Regions from separate parts of the Polaromonas sp. SP1 genome, predicted to be linked through region 1. Evidence: riboswitches for the same ligand, from Rfam matches in the RefSeq annotation. Region 1 holds a riboswitch; the other holds the start of a gene.
The links. Region 1 has a riboswitch for S-adenosylhomocysteine ahead of metH (methionine synthase). Riboswitches for the same ligand answer to the same signal wherever they lie in the genome.

Region 1 (5,728 bases):
CTTCTTTGGGTTGAAAATTTTTCATAGTCGGGGCAATACCCCTATTGTGGCCGATGGTGCCTACCGGTGGCCTACCGCTCTCTCCCCTCCTCTGCAAGCGCGCGTTTTTGCCTTGGTGCTCCGGTGGAAACCGGGCGGTGCCTCTGTACGGCTGTGGAAAAAACCGCCGCGCCTTAAAATCAGGGCATGAAGCAGACACCCTACACCCGCGGCCAGCAGCTCCCGGCCATCCTCGAAAAGCGCATCGCCATCCTCGACGGCGCCATGGGCACGATGATCCAGCGCTTCAAGCTGAACGAGGCCCAGTACCGCGGCGAGCGCTTCAAGGACTTCCACAAGGACGTGAAAGGCAACAACGAGTTGCTCAGCCTCACGCGCCCCGACGTGATCCAGGACATCCATGAAGGCTACCTGGCGGCCGGCGCCGACATGATCGAAACCAACACCTTCGGCGCGACCACGGTGGCCCAGGCCGATTACGACATGGCCGACCTTGCCATCGAGATGAATTACGAGTCGGCCCGCATTGCCCGCGCCGCCTGCGACAAATTTTCCACGTCCGACAAACCGCGTTTTGTGGTCGGCGCCCTCGGCCCCACGCCCAAGACGGCCAGCATCAGCCCCGACGTGAACGACCCCGGCGCGCGAAACACCAGTTTCGAAGAATTGCGCAAGGCCTATTACGAGCAGACCGAGGCGCTGGTCAAGGGCGGCAGCGATGTGCTGCTGGTCGAAACGATTTTCGACACGCTCAACGCCAAGGCGGCGCTCTTCGCCATCGACGAATACTTCGACAACTCGGGCGAGCGTCTGCCCCTCATCATCAGCGGCACCGTGACAGACGCCTCCGGCCGCATCCTGAGCGGCCAGACCGTCACCGCCTTCTGGCACAGCGTGCGCCATGCCGCGCCGCTGGCCATCGGCCTCAATTGCGCGCTGGGCGCGACCCTGATGCGCCCTTATATCCAGGAGCTGGCGCGCGTGGCCGGCGACACCTTCATCAGCTGCTACCCCAACGCCGGCCTGCCCAACCCCATGAGCGACACCGGCTTTGACGAGACGCCCGACGTGACGTCGCGCCTGCTGCGCGAGTTTGCCGACGAAGGCCTGGTCAACATCGTGGGCGGCTGCTGCGGCACTACGCCCGACCATATCCAGGCGATTGCCCAGGCGGTGACGCCGGCGGCGGCGCGCTCGGTTGCTACCAAATTTTTCTACCGCGAGGCGGCGTGAAGACCGGCGGGCTTCTGCTCGCCAGTCTGGCCCTGCTTGCCGCCTGCGGGCAAAGCCCTCCTTCCTGGGATGTCCTGCTGTCCGGCAAGATCACGGGGCAATATCCCAACTACACCGTCACTGTGCCCGCGCCTGGTCAACTCACGGTTGAGCGGCCCGGCATGCCGCCCAAAAACGTCGAGGTCGCGCCCATTTCCCAGCACTGCCTGCGCGGCGCTAAGAACCTGTTCACGATCTAAACGGGGCCGCGCAAGCACCTTCTCGGGATGGGATGCAAGGCGCGGTGCGACGCTCATAGCCCAGCTATGAGCTAGCGCCGCAACGCCGCAGACCGCCCGAGAAGGCGCTTGCCCTCCGGGTTGGGGTGAAATCGGGCGATTGAGCCACCCGGTCACTTGCAAGGGCATTAGCCCATGCGGCGTGACCGGTCGGCCCACTCATCCCGATTGCACCCCAACGCGGCCCCGTTTAGACCGTGAACAGGTTCTGAAGACTGCAGTTATGCCGTCGAGCAAATGCTGCTGGAATTGCGCGACCCCTGAGCCTCACGCAATGCCCGGAAATTTGCTGCAGGGCGGGCGCAGGGCAGCCTGAGCGCTTAAAATAGCCCTATCCCCAAGGAGCGTTGCAGCGAAGCCGCCCGGTTTCGTCAGGCTTGGGTTTTCAAGATTCCTGCCCCCGCGGCAGACTTTTTGCAACGACGCTCACCTTGCCCCGAAGGTGAAGCGCATGCCCGAAATCGAAAATTCCGTCTCTGTCCCCCCGATGAAGCTGTCCGGCCTTGAGCCCGTGCAGGTCGGCGAGGGCAGCCTGTTCGTCAACATCGGCGAGCGCACCAACGTTACCGGCTCCAAGGCCTTCGCCCGCATGATCCTCAACGGCGAGTACGAACAGGCGCTGGCCGTGGCCCGCCAGCAGGTCGAAAACGGCGCGCAGATCATCGACATCAACATGGACGAGGCCATGCTGGACAGCCAGGCCGCCATGGTGCGCTTCCTGAACCTGATCGCCAGCGAGCCCGACATCGCCCGCGTGCCCATCATGATCGACAGCTCCAAGTGGAGCGTCATCGAAGCCGGCCTGCGCTGCATCCAGGGCAAGGGCATCGTCAACTCGATCTCGATGAAGGAGGGCCTGGAGCCCTTCAAGCACCAGGCCAAGCTGCTCAAGCGTTACGGCGCGGCGGCAGTCGTGATGGCCTTCGACGAAAAAGGCCAGGCCGACACCTATGAGCGCAAGGTCGAGATCTGCGAGCGCGCCTACCGCGTGCTGGTCGACGAGCTGAACTTCCCGCCCGAAGACATCATCTTCGACCCCAATATTTTTGCCATTGCCACCGGCATTGAGGAGCACAACAACTACGCGGTCGACTTTATCAACGCCACGCGCTGGATCAAGCAGAACCTGCCGGGCGCCAAGGTCTCGGGCGGCGTGTCCAACGTGTCCTTCAGCTTTCGCGGCAACGACCCGGTGCGCGAAGCCATCCACACCGTGTTCCTCTACCACGCGATCCAGGCCGGCATGGACATGGGCATCGTCAACGCCGGCATGGTCGGTGTGTACGACGACCTGGACCCGGTACTGCGCGAGCGCGTCGAAGACGTCGTGCTCAACCGCACGCCTGTTTACAAGCCCGGCGAGGCCGAACTCACGCCCAGCGAACGCCTGATCGAAGTGGCCGAAACCGCCAAGAGCGGCGCCAAGGACGACAGCAAGAAAAACGAATGGCGCGCATTGCCGGTGCGCCAGCGCCTGTCGCATGCGCTGGTACACGGCATGAACGAGTTCATCACCGAAGACACCGAAGAGATGTACCAGGAGATCCTGGCCGGGGGCGGCCGGCCGCTGCACGTCATCGAAGGCCCGTTGATGGACGGCATGAACGTCGTCGGCGACCTGTTCGGCCAGGGCAAGATGTTTTTGCCCCAGGTCGTCAAAAGCGCCCGCGTGATGAAGCAGGCCGTGGCGCATTTGCTGCCCTACATCGAAGCCGAAAAGCTGCTGCTCGAAGCGGCCGGCGGCGACGTCAAGACCAAGGGCAAGATCATCATCGCCACCGTCAAGGGCGACGTGCACGACATCGGCAAGAACATCGTCACCGTGGTCTTGCAGTGCAACAACTTTGAAGTCGTCAACATGGGCGTGATGGTGCCCTGCCATGAGATTTTGGCGCGCGCCAAGGTTGAGGGCGCCGACATCGTTGGCCTCTCAGGCCTCATCACCCCCAGCCTGGAAGAAATGCAGTACGTGGCGGCCGAGATGCAGAAGGACGACCACTTCCGCATCAGGAAAATCCCGCTGCTCATAGGCGGCGCCACCACCAGCCGCGTGCACACGGCCGTCAAGATTTCGCCGCATTACGAAGGCCCGGTGGTCTATGTGCCCGATGCGTCGCGCAGCGTCAGCGTGGCGCAAAGCCTGCTGTCCGACCAGGCTGCCAAGTACATCGAAGAGCTCTATACCGACTACGACAAGGTGCGCACCCAGCACGCCAACAAAAAACAGGTGCCGATGTGGCCGCTGGCCAAGGCGCGCGCCAACGCCACGCCCATAGCCTGGGCGAACTACACGCCGCCGGTGCCCAAGTTCACCGGCCGCCGCGTGTTCAAGAACTTCGACCTGGCCGAGCTCGCGCAGTACATCGACTGGGGCCCTTTCTTCCAGACCTGGGACCTGGCCGGGCCTTTCCCCGCCATCCTGAAAGACGAAGTCGTGGGCACCGAGGCCGTGCGTGTGTATGCCGACGCGCAGCGCATGCTCAAGCGCCTGATCGAAGGCCGCTGGCTCACCGCCAACGGCGTGATGGCGCTGTACCCGGCCAACAGCGTGGGCGACGACATCGAGATCTACACCGACGAGTCGCGCAGCGAAGTGGCGATGACCTGGTACGGCCTGCGCCAGCAGACCGAAAAAACCGCCATCGACGGCGTGATGCGCCCCAGCCGCTGCCTGGCCGATTTTGTGGCCCCCAAGGTCGTTGCTACTGAATTAATAGCAAAAGGCCAAGGCGCCACCTTGGCTGCAGGCCAAAAAGGCTTGAAAACGCTTCCGGACTATATTGGCGTGTTCGCCGTCACAGCCGGCATCGGCGCCGAGAAGAAAGAAAAGTACTTCCTCGACGACCACGACGACTACTCGTCCATCATGCTCAAGGCCCTGGCCGACCGCCTGGCCGAAGCTTTTGCCGAATGCCTGCACCAGCGCGTGCGCAAGGACCTGTGGGGCTATGCGCCCGCCGAATCCCTGGACAGCGAGGCCCTGATCGCCGAAAAATACCAGGGCATACGCCCGGCGCCCGGCTACCCGGCCTGCCCCGACCACAGCGTCAAGAAAGAGATGTTCGAATTGCTCAAGGCCGGTGAGATCGGCATGGCGCTGACCGAAAGCCTGGCCATGACGCCGGCCGCCAGCGTCAGCGGCTTTTACCTGAGCCACCCCGAGAGCACTTACTTCAACGTCGGCAAGATCGGCGACGACCAGTTGCAGGACCTGGCGAAGCGGCGCGGGCTGAAGGCGGAAGAGTTGCAGCGATTGCTGGCTCCCAATCTTTAAAGGCGGCGGCTTTAAGAACAGCGGTTGCCGGGTTACCGCTGTCATTCGCGTTTACGGCGGCTTTGCCGGAAAATAAGCTGCGTTCACATAAATACACAACCGTTTTCAAGAGCGTGTTTACCTTTTCGGCTTGGGAAACGTTGACAGGGAACGTTGACAAAGAACGTTGACAAAGTCCTGGCCCAAGGTTGAGCCAAAAAACTGATTTCACCAGAGGGGAAATAGCCATGAATACATCCACCGAAACTCTCCAGCCCGGCCAGCAGGCCGCGTCGACCAGCAAGCCCCTGTGGGCCGCGGTCGGCATCCTGGGCGTCGCCGTCCTGGCCATGGGCGCCACCATGATTTACCAGATGCGCAACCCGCCTGCGCCCGCAGCGCCGGTCGCGCTCGCTGCACCGCAAGCTGCGGCCCCGGCCGCGCCGCCCGCGGCAGCCGCAGCCACCGCCGCCGACGACCTGGCCGAAAAACCCGTCGCGGCGCCCGCCAAACCCGCGCCGGTGCCTGCCAAAAAAGTGGTCAAGCCCACACCCAAACCGGTGCCCGCACCCAGCTATGCCGGCGTGGCGCCCGCACCCGCACCGTATCCTGCACCGGCACCCGTGGCGGTCTGCCATGTGTGCGGCGCTGTCGAGTCGGTCACGCCGGTGGAGCGCTCCACCAAGCCGGCCGGTGTCGGCATCGGCACCGTGGCCGGTGGCGTGCTGGGCGCCGTGCTCGGCAACCAGGTGGGCCACGGCGGCGGCCGCACGGCCGCCACCATCCTGGGCGCAGTAGGCGGCGGTTTTGCCGGCAACGCGATTGAAGGCCATGTGCGCAAGGAAACTGTCTACCAGGTCGGCGTGCGCATGGAAGACGGCTCGCACCGCCTGGTCGAAGTCGCCCGGCCGCCCAACGTGGGCAGCCGCGTGACGGTCGAAGGCTCCGTTCTGCGGACGGGCGA
Region 2 (5,728 bases), 720 kb from region 1:
TTCATCAGCGCCACTACGGCAGCGATCTGCGCCTCGCTCAAGTGCACAAATTCGCTGTGGTCGATGGCGATGTCGGTTGCGCGGCCCGGCGAGTCGGTGGCGCGGGCCACGCCTGGCATCTCGCGCTCAATGCGCGCCAGCACGGCCTGCATGCGGGCGAAGTTGGCGCTGCGTGTGGCGGCGTCCTGTTGATATAGTTTTGATAGCGGCCTGCCCACGTCCTGTATGGGCTGCAGGCCTTTTTTATGCTCAGGGCGCAGGGCGACGGCGCCGTTCTCCGCCACGATGGCATCCACCGGCCAGCTTGCCGCAAAAGGCTCACTCCAGCCGACCGGCCGGCCGGTGATGGCCACCACTTTGAGCCCGGCCGCTTTCAGTTCACCCAATGCCTGCAGCGCATCCGGGGTGATTTCGCCTTCCGTGGTGAGTGTGTCGTCGATGTCGGTGAAGACGCCGGTAATCTGCGCGCGCTCGGCGGGCGGCCAGGCGTTGAGGTCTTTCATCATCGCTTTCTCAATACCTCAATGCCCATCAACAGGGCGCTGACTGTGATCACCAAACCCGCGATCCCCTGGATCCAATCGTTGAACGACAGTTTCCCGGGCTCAAGCACCGCTTCGGATGGATAGCCGGGATCGTAGTAAACGGCCACCGTGTCGCCTTTTTTGAACGCAGCCTGGAATTGCTCGGACTCACTCCTGGAAAGGCAGCTGTCCGATGCGCGCACATTCTGGCCGGTGAAGTGCCGGCCTTGCACCTTGTAGCTGTAGGTGGCAATCGGCTCATAACAATCGTCTTGCCTGTCCGAAGCGGGCTTCACGCCGGAAGAAAGTATTTGCGCGCTGCCGGTTTCCCAATCGAGGGTTTCTGAGGCCCGGTAGGCCTTGGAGGCAAAGTTGGCGCTCATGCCCGCGCCCATGAGCAGGAACAGGGCACAGTAGACGGGCGTCAGAGGGGGATACCTCATCAGGCCGCCTCGTAGCCGCAATGCCTGACGGCAAGGGGAAAGTGGCGCGCGTCGAAGTCTTGCATGGTGAAATTCTCGCATGTATGGCCCCCACGGTCGTGCACTTCGTGTCACTCCCTGCCCCCCGAGGGGGCCGCCCGCCTGTGGCCCGGCAAAGCCGGTTCCACGGCTCATGCTGGCGTGAAGAGTCAGGGGCGTAACGAGGGGAGGTCTTCACCAGTGGGGGCCGAGGGTCCGGCTTCGCCGGCCCCAGGCGCCGCCCCCTGAGGGGGGAGCAGGCTACACGAAGTGAGCCTGAACGGGGGGGTATAATCAGCCCTCCTGAGGAGCGTTGCAAGCCACGTCATGTGGACCAGGCTCAGGACTTCATTGCAACCACGCTCACCCGCATGTGCTCTCAAGCCGGGTGAATGACTGAATTCTCCCTTCCCTTGACTGCCGCATGCCCGTGGCGATTTTGCCCAGTTGACGTTTGATATTTGGAGAACCGTATGAGCGCCGTCCTGAAACCTTCCACCGACCACATCATTGCCGACATTTCGCTTGCCGCCTGGGGCCGCAAGGAACTGAACATCGCGCAAACCGAAATGCCCGGCCTGATGGCCATCCGCGAAGAGTTCGCGAAAGCGCAGCCGCTCAAGGGCGCGCGCATCACCGGCTCGCTGCACATGACGATCCAGACCGGCGTGCTGATCGAAACCCTGCAAGCCCTGGGCGCCGACGTGCGCTGGGCTTCGTGCAACATCTTCTCGACGCAAGACCACGCCGCCGCTGCGATCGCCGCCGCCGGCACGCCTGTCTTCGCCATCAAGGGCGAAACCCTGGCCGACTACTGGGACTACACCCACCGCATTTTTGAATTCAACGGCGCCAAGGGCACGCCTGAAGAAGGCCCCAACATGATCCTGGACGACGGCGGCGACGCGACGCTGCTGATGCACCTGGGCACCAAGGCCGAAAAAGACGCCAGCCTGATCTCCAAGCCCGGCAGTGAAGAAGAAGTCTGCCTCTTCAACTCGATCAAGGCCAAGCTCGCGCAAGACCCGACCTGGTACAGCCGCCGCCTGAAAAACATCATCGGCGTGACCGAAGAAACCACCACCGGCGTGCTGCGTTTGAATGAAATGTCGGCCAAGGGTACGCTGGCCCTGCGCGCCATCAACGTGAACGACTCCGTCACCAAGAGCAAGTTCGACAACCTGTATGGCTGCCGCGAATCGCTGGTCGACGCCATCAAGCGCGCCACCGACGTGATGGTTGCCGGCAAGGTTGCCCTCGTGGCCGGTTACGGCGACGTGGGCAAGGGCTCGGCCCAAGCCCTGCGCGCCCTGAGCGCCCAGGTCTGGGTGACCGAGATCGACCCGATCAACGCCCTGCAGGCCGCGATGGAAGGCTACAAGGTCGTGACCATGGAATACGCTGCGGACAAGGCCGACATTTTTGTGTCCGCCACCGGCAACAAGAACGTCATCACCTATGAACACATGGCCGCGATGAAAGACCAGGCCATCGTCTGCAACATCGGCCACTTCGACAACGAAATCGACGTTGCCGCGCTCGAAAAATGCAAGTGGGAAGAGATCAAGCCGCAAGTCGACCACGTGATCTTTCCGGATGGCAAGCGCATCATCCTGCTGGCCAAGGGCCGCCTCGTCAACCTGGGTTGCGGCACCGGCCACCCCAGCTTCGTGATGTCGTCCAGCTTCGCCAACCAGACGATTGCACAGATCGAGCTGTTCACCAAGAAAGACGCTTACGAAGTGGGCAAGGTCTATGTGCTGCCCAAGCACCTCGACGAGAAGGTGGCGCGTTTGCACCTGAAGAAGGTCGGTGCCATGCTGACTGAATTGAGCGATGAGCAGGCTGCGTACATCGGCGTGTCGAAGGCCGGCCCGTACAAAGCCAACACCTACCGCTATTAATTTTCCTGGCTACTGCGCGACCCGGTAGCGGCGTTGCGGATCCCGATCAGGTAATCCTCATGCACCTCAAGTGCATTCCGGTTGCCTGACGCCCGCGCCTTGCTCTCGGGCCGCTCGCTACGCCCTTGAGGCTGTTGTTGGAATACCGGAACACACACCATGCGCGCTGACCTATTCCTCGTCGACCACGGCCATGCCGCCACCCGCTCCCAGGCCCAGCGCCTGATTGCGTCGGGTGTGCAGTGGCGCGCGGAAACCGACGCGCCCTGGAAGAAGGTCGCCAAGAACGGTGACGAGATTCCGCCGGGCGCCCAGCTGCAATTGCTGGACACCACCGAAGCCAAATACATCTCGCGCGGCGGGCTCAAGCTGGAAGGCGCGCTCAAGGCCACCGGCCTGAAGGTCGCCGGCCTGCGCTGCCTGGATATCGGCCAGTCCACCGGCGGTTTTACCGACTGCCTGCTGCAGCACGGCGCCGCGCAGGTGGTGGGCGTGGACGTGGGCCACGGCCAGCTGCATGCCAGCCTGCGTGAGGATCCGCGCGTCATTTGCATTGAAGGCGTGAACGCCCGGTCCATGACTGCTGCAGATTTGATAGCGGGACATGCAGGCGATACGGGGGCTACAGGCTATTTTGATGACGAATTCGAAGACGATGAGGACGTGCAGGAAGAACCCGCCGTCGAAGCCGGCTTTGACTTCCTGACCGGCGATTTGTCCTTCATCTCGCTCACCCTGGTGCTGCCGGCGGTCGTTCGCCTCCTCAAGCCCGGCGGCGATTTGCTGATGCTGATCAAGCCGCAGTTCGAGTTGCAGCCCGGCCAGATCGGCAAGGGCGGCATTGTGCGTGACGCGGCACATTTTGAGTTTGTGGAAAAGCGTTTGCGTGATGCCTGCGCGGCCTTGGGCCTGGACGTGAAGGCCTGGCTGGCGTCGCCGATTGAAGGCGGCGACGGCAACCGCGAATTTTTTATCCAGGCCGTCAAGGGTGCTGATGTGGCGGGCGAAGACCAGCCGCTGCCGGCCGCGCCGCAGCGCAAGGTTGCCAAGCGCGTGCCCCGCAGCGAGCTGCGTGCCGCCCGTGCGCCGCACGAAGACTCTGAACTCGCGCATGCCGGCCAGCCTGGCCCTGCACGTGGCAAGCGGCGCGAGAAGAAAAACGACAACGACGAATAAACGACGAGTGAGATCCGAGATGAACCTGCCCCTCAGCTTTGAATTCTTTCCGCCCAAGACGCCTGAAGGCGCTGAAAAACTTCGCGTCACGCGCCAGGCGCTGTATGCGCACAAGCCCGAGTTCTGCTCGGTCACCTTTGGCGCCGGCGGCTCCACGCAAGACGGCACCTTCGGCACGGTGAAAGAAATCCTGGACGAAGGCGTGGCCGCGGCCTGCCATTTCTCCTGCGTGGGCGCGACCAAAGCCACGGTACGCGAACAACTCGCCACCTTGCGCGCCATGGGCGTCAAGCGCCTTGTCGCGCTGCGCGGCGACTTGCCCAGCGGCTACGGCGCCGGCGGCGAGTTTCATTACGCCAGCGACCTGGTGGCCTTTATCCGCGAAGAAACCGGCGACGCCTTTCACATCGAAGTGGCGGCTTACCCCGAAATCCATCCGCAAGCCAAATCGGCCGATGCCGACCTGCAGGCCTTTGTCAAAAAAGTGAACGCCGGCGCCAACTCGGCCATCACGCAATACTTCTTCAACCCCGACGCCTACTTTCGTTTTGTCGACGACGCGCAGGCGCTCGGTGTCGACGTGCCGGTGGTGCCCGGCATCATGCCGATCACCAGCTCCACGCAGCTCATGCGTTTTTCGGATGCCTGCGGCGCCGAGATCCCGCGCTGGATACGCCTGCGCCTGCAGGGCTTTGGCGACGACACCGCCTCCATCAAGAGCTTCGGCCTGGATGTGATCACCGGCCTGTGCGAGCAGCTTTATGCCGCCGGCGTGCCCGGCATCCACTTCTACACGATGAACCAGGCCGCGGCGACGACCGAAATCATCCGGCGCTTGAACCGGGCCTGAGCCCTGGCACCCATGCGGCAGGGTGTGGTCCGGTTTGCTTTTATTGCCGCTGCCATGGCGGGGCTGGCCCTTCTGTCGGCCTGCACGACAACAGCGCCCACCACACCGCAAGGTGTTCGCACCGAAGCGGCAAAACCCCGGCCGGCTGTGGCGCCGTCGCCGGCCGCTCCCGAATTGCCCACCGACGAAGTGGCGACTATCCCTTCCGTCTTCCCCAGGCCCGAGTTACTCGCCGGTGAAGTCCCGCGCGAGTTCCAGCGCGGCACCGCGTCGTGGTACGGCCCGCGCTTTAACGGCAGGCGCACTGCCAGCGGCGAGCGTTTTGACATGACCGAATTCACCGCCGCCCACCGCACCTTGCCCTTCGGCACCCTGGTACGTGTGCACAGCCTGGTCAATGGCCGCGACGTGGACGTGCGCATCACCGACCGCGGCCCCTACGCCGGCAACCGCATCATCGACCTGAGCCGCGCCGCCGCCGAAGAGCTGGGCATGCTGGGCCTGGGCTTCAAAGAGGTCGTGCTGATGGTGCCCGAGTCCACACCCGATGTGGCCGTGACGCCGCCGCCGGCCCGCAAGCCAATGCGCAAACCGCGCCGGCCTGCGCCTGCCGCCAGGAACTAGTGCAGCGGCAACAGAATCAAGGCCAAATCAGCCTGCAGCCCAATCGCCGCCTTGGCAGGTAGCTCCTGAATTGATAGCAAGCGGCGGGTTTAGACCAGCAGCCCGAAGCGGCGCAGGCGTTCCAGCAATGCTGCGCTGTCCTGCGCCGGCGGCGGCTTGCCTTGCTGCAGCTGCATCAGCAGGTCGTAC

Region 2: another riboswitch for S-adenosylhomocysteine. It lies ahead of ahcY (adenosylhomocysteinase); the one in region 1 lies ahead of metH (methionine synthase).

Annotation. Positions count from the first base shown of each region.
Region 1 is NZ_CP031013.1:1,270,066-1,275,793, reverse strand. Features, by position in the region: gene DT070_RS06130 (rhodanese-like domain-containing protein) at 1-25, opposite strand, end outside; gene DT070_RS06125 (homocysteine S-methyltransferase family protein) at 187-1,233, shown strand; gene DT070_RS06120 (hypothetical protein) at 1,230-1,472, shown strand; S-adenosyl-L-homocysteine riboswitch at 1,845-1,946, shown strand; gene metH (methionine synthase) at 1,954-4,785, shown strand; gene DT070_RS06110 (glycine zipper 2TM domain-containing protein) at 5,013-5,728, shown strand, end outside.
Region 2 is NZ_CP031013.1:1,991,890-1,997,617, forward strand. Features, by position in the region: gene DT070_RS09400 (HAD-IIB family hydrolase) at 1-503, opposite strand, end outside; gene DT070_RS21295 (DUF3592 domain-containing protein) at 503-1,141, opposite strand; S-adenosyl-L-homocysteine riboswitch at 1,285-1,357, shown strand; gene ahcY (adenosylhomocysteinase) at 1,459-2,889, shown strand; gene DT070_RS09415 (TlyA family RNA methyltransferase) at 3,049-4,065, shown strand; gene metF (methylenetetrahydrofolate reductase [NAD(P)H]) at 4,085-4,915, shown strand; gene DT070_RS09425 (septal ring lytic transglycosylase RlpA family protein) at 4,928-5,539, shown strand; gene DT070_RS09430 (class I SAM-dependent methyltransferase) at 5,629-5,728, opposite strand, start outside.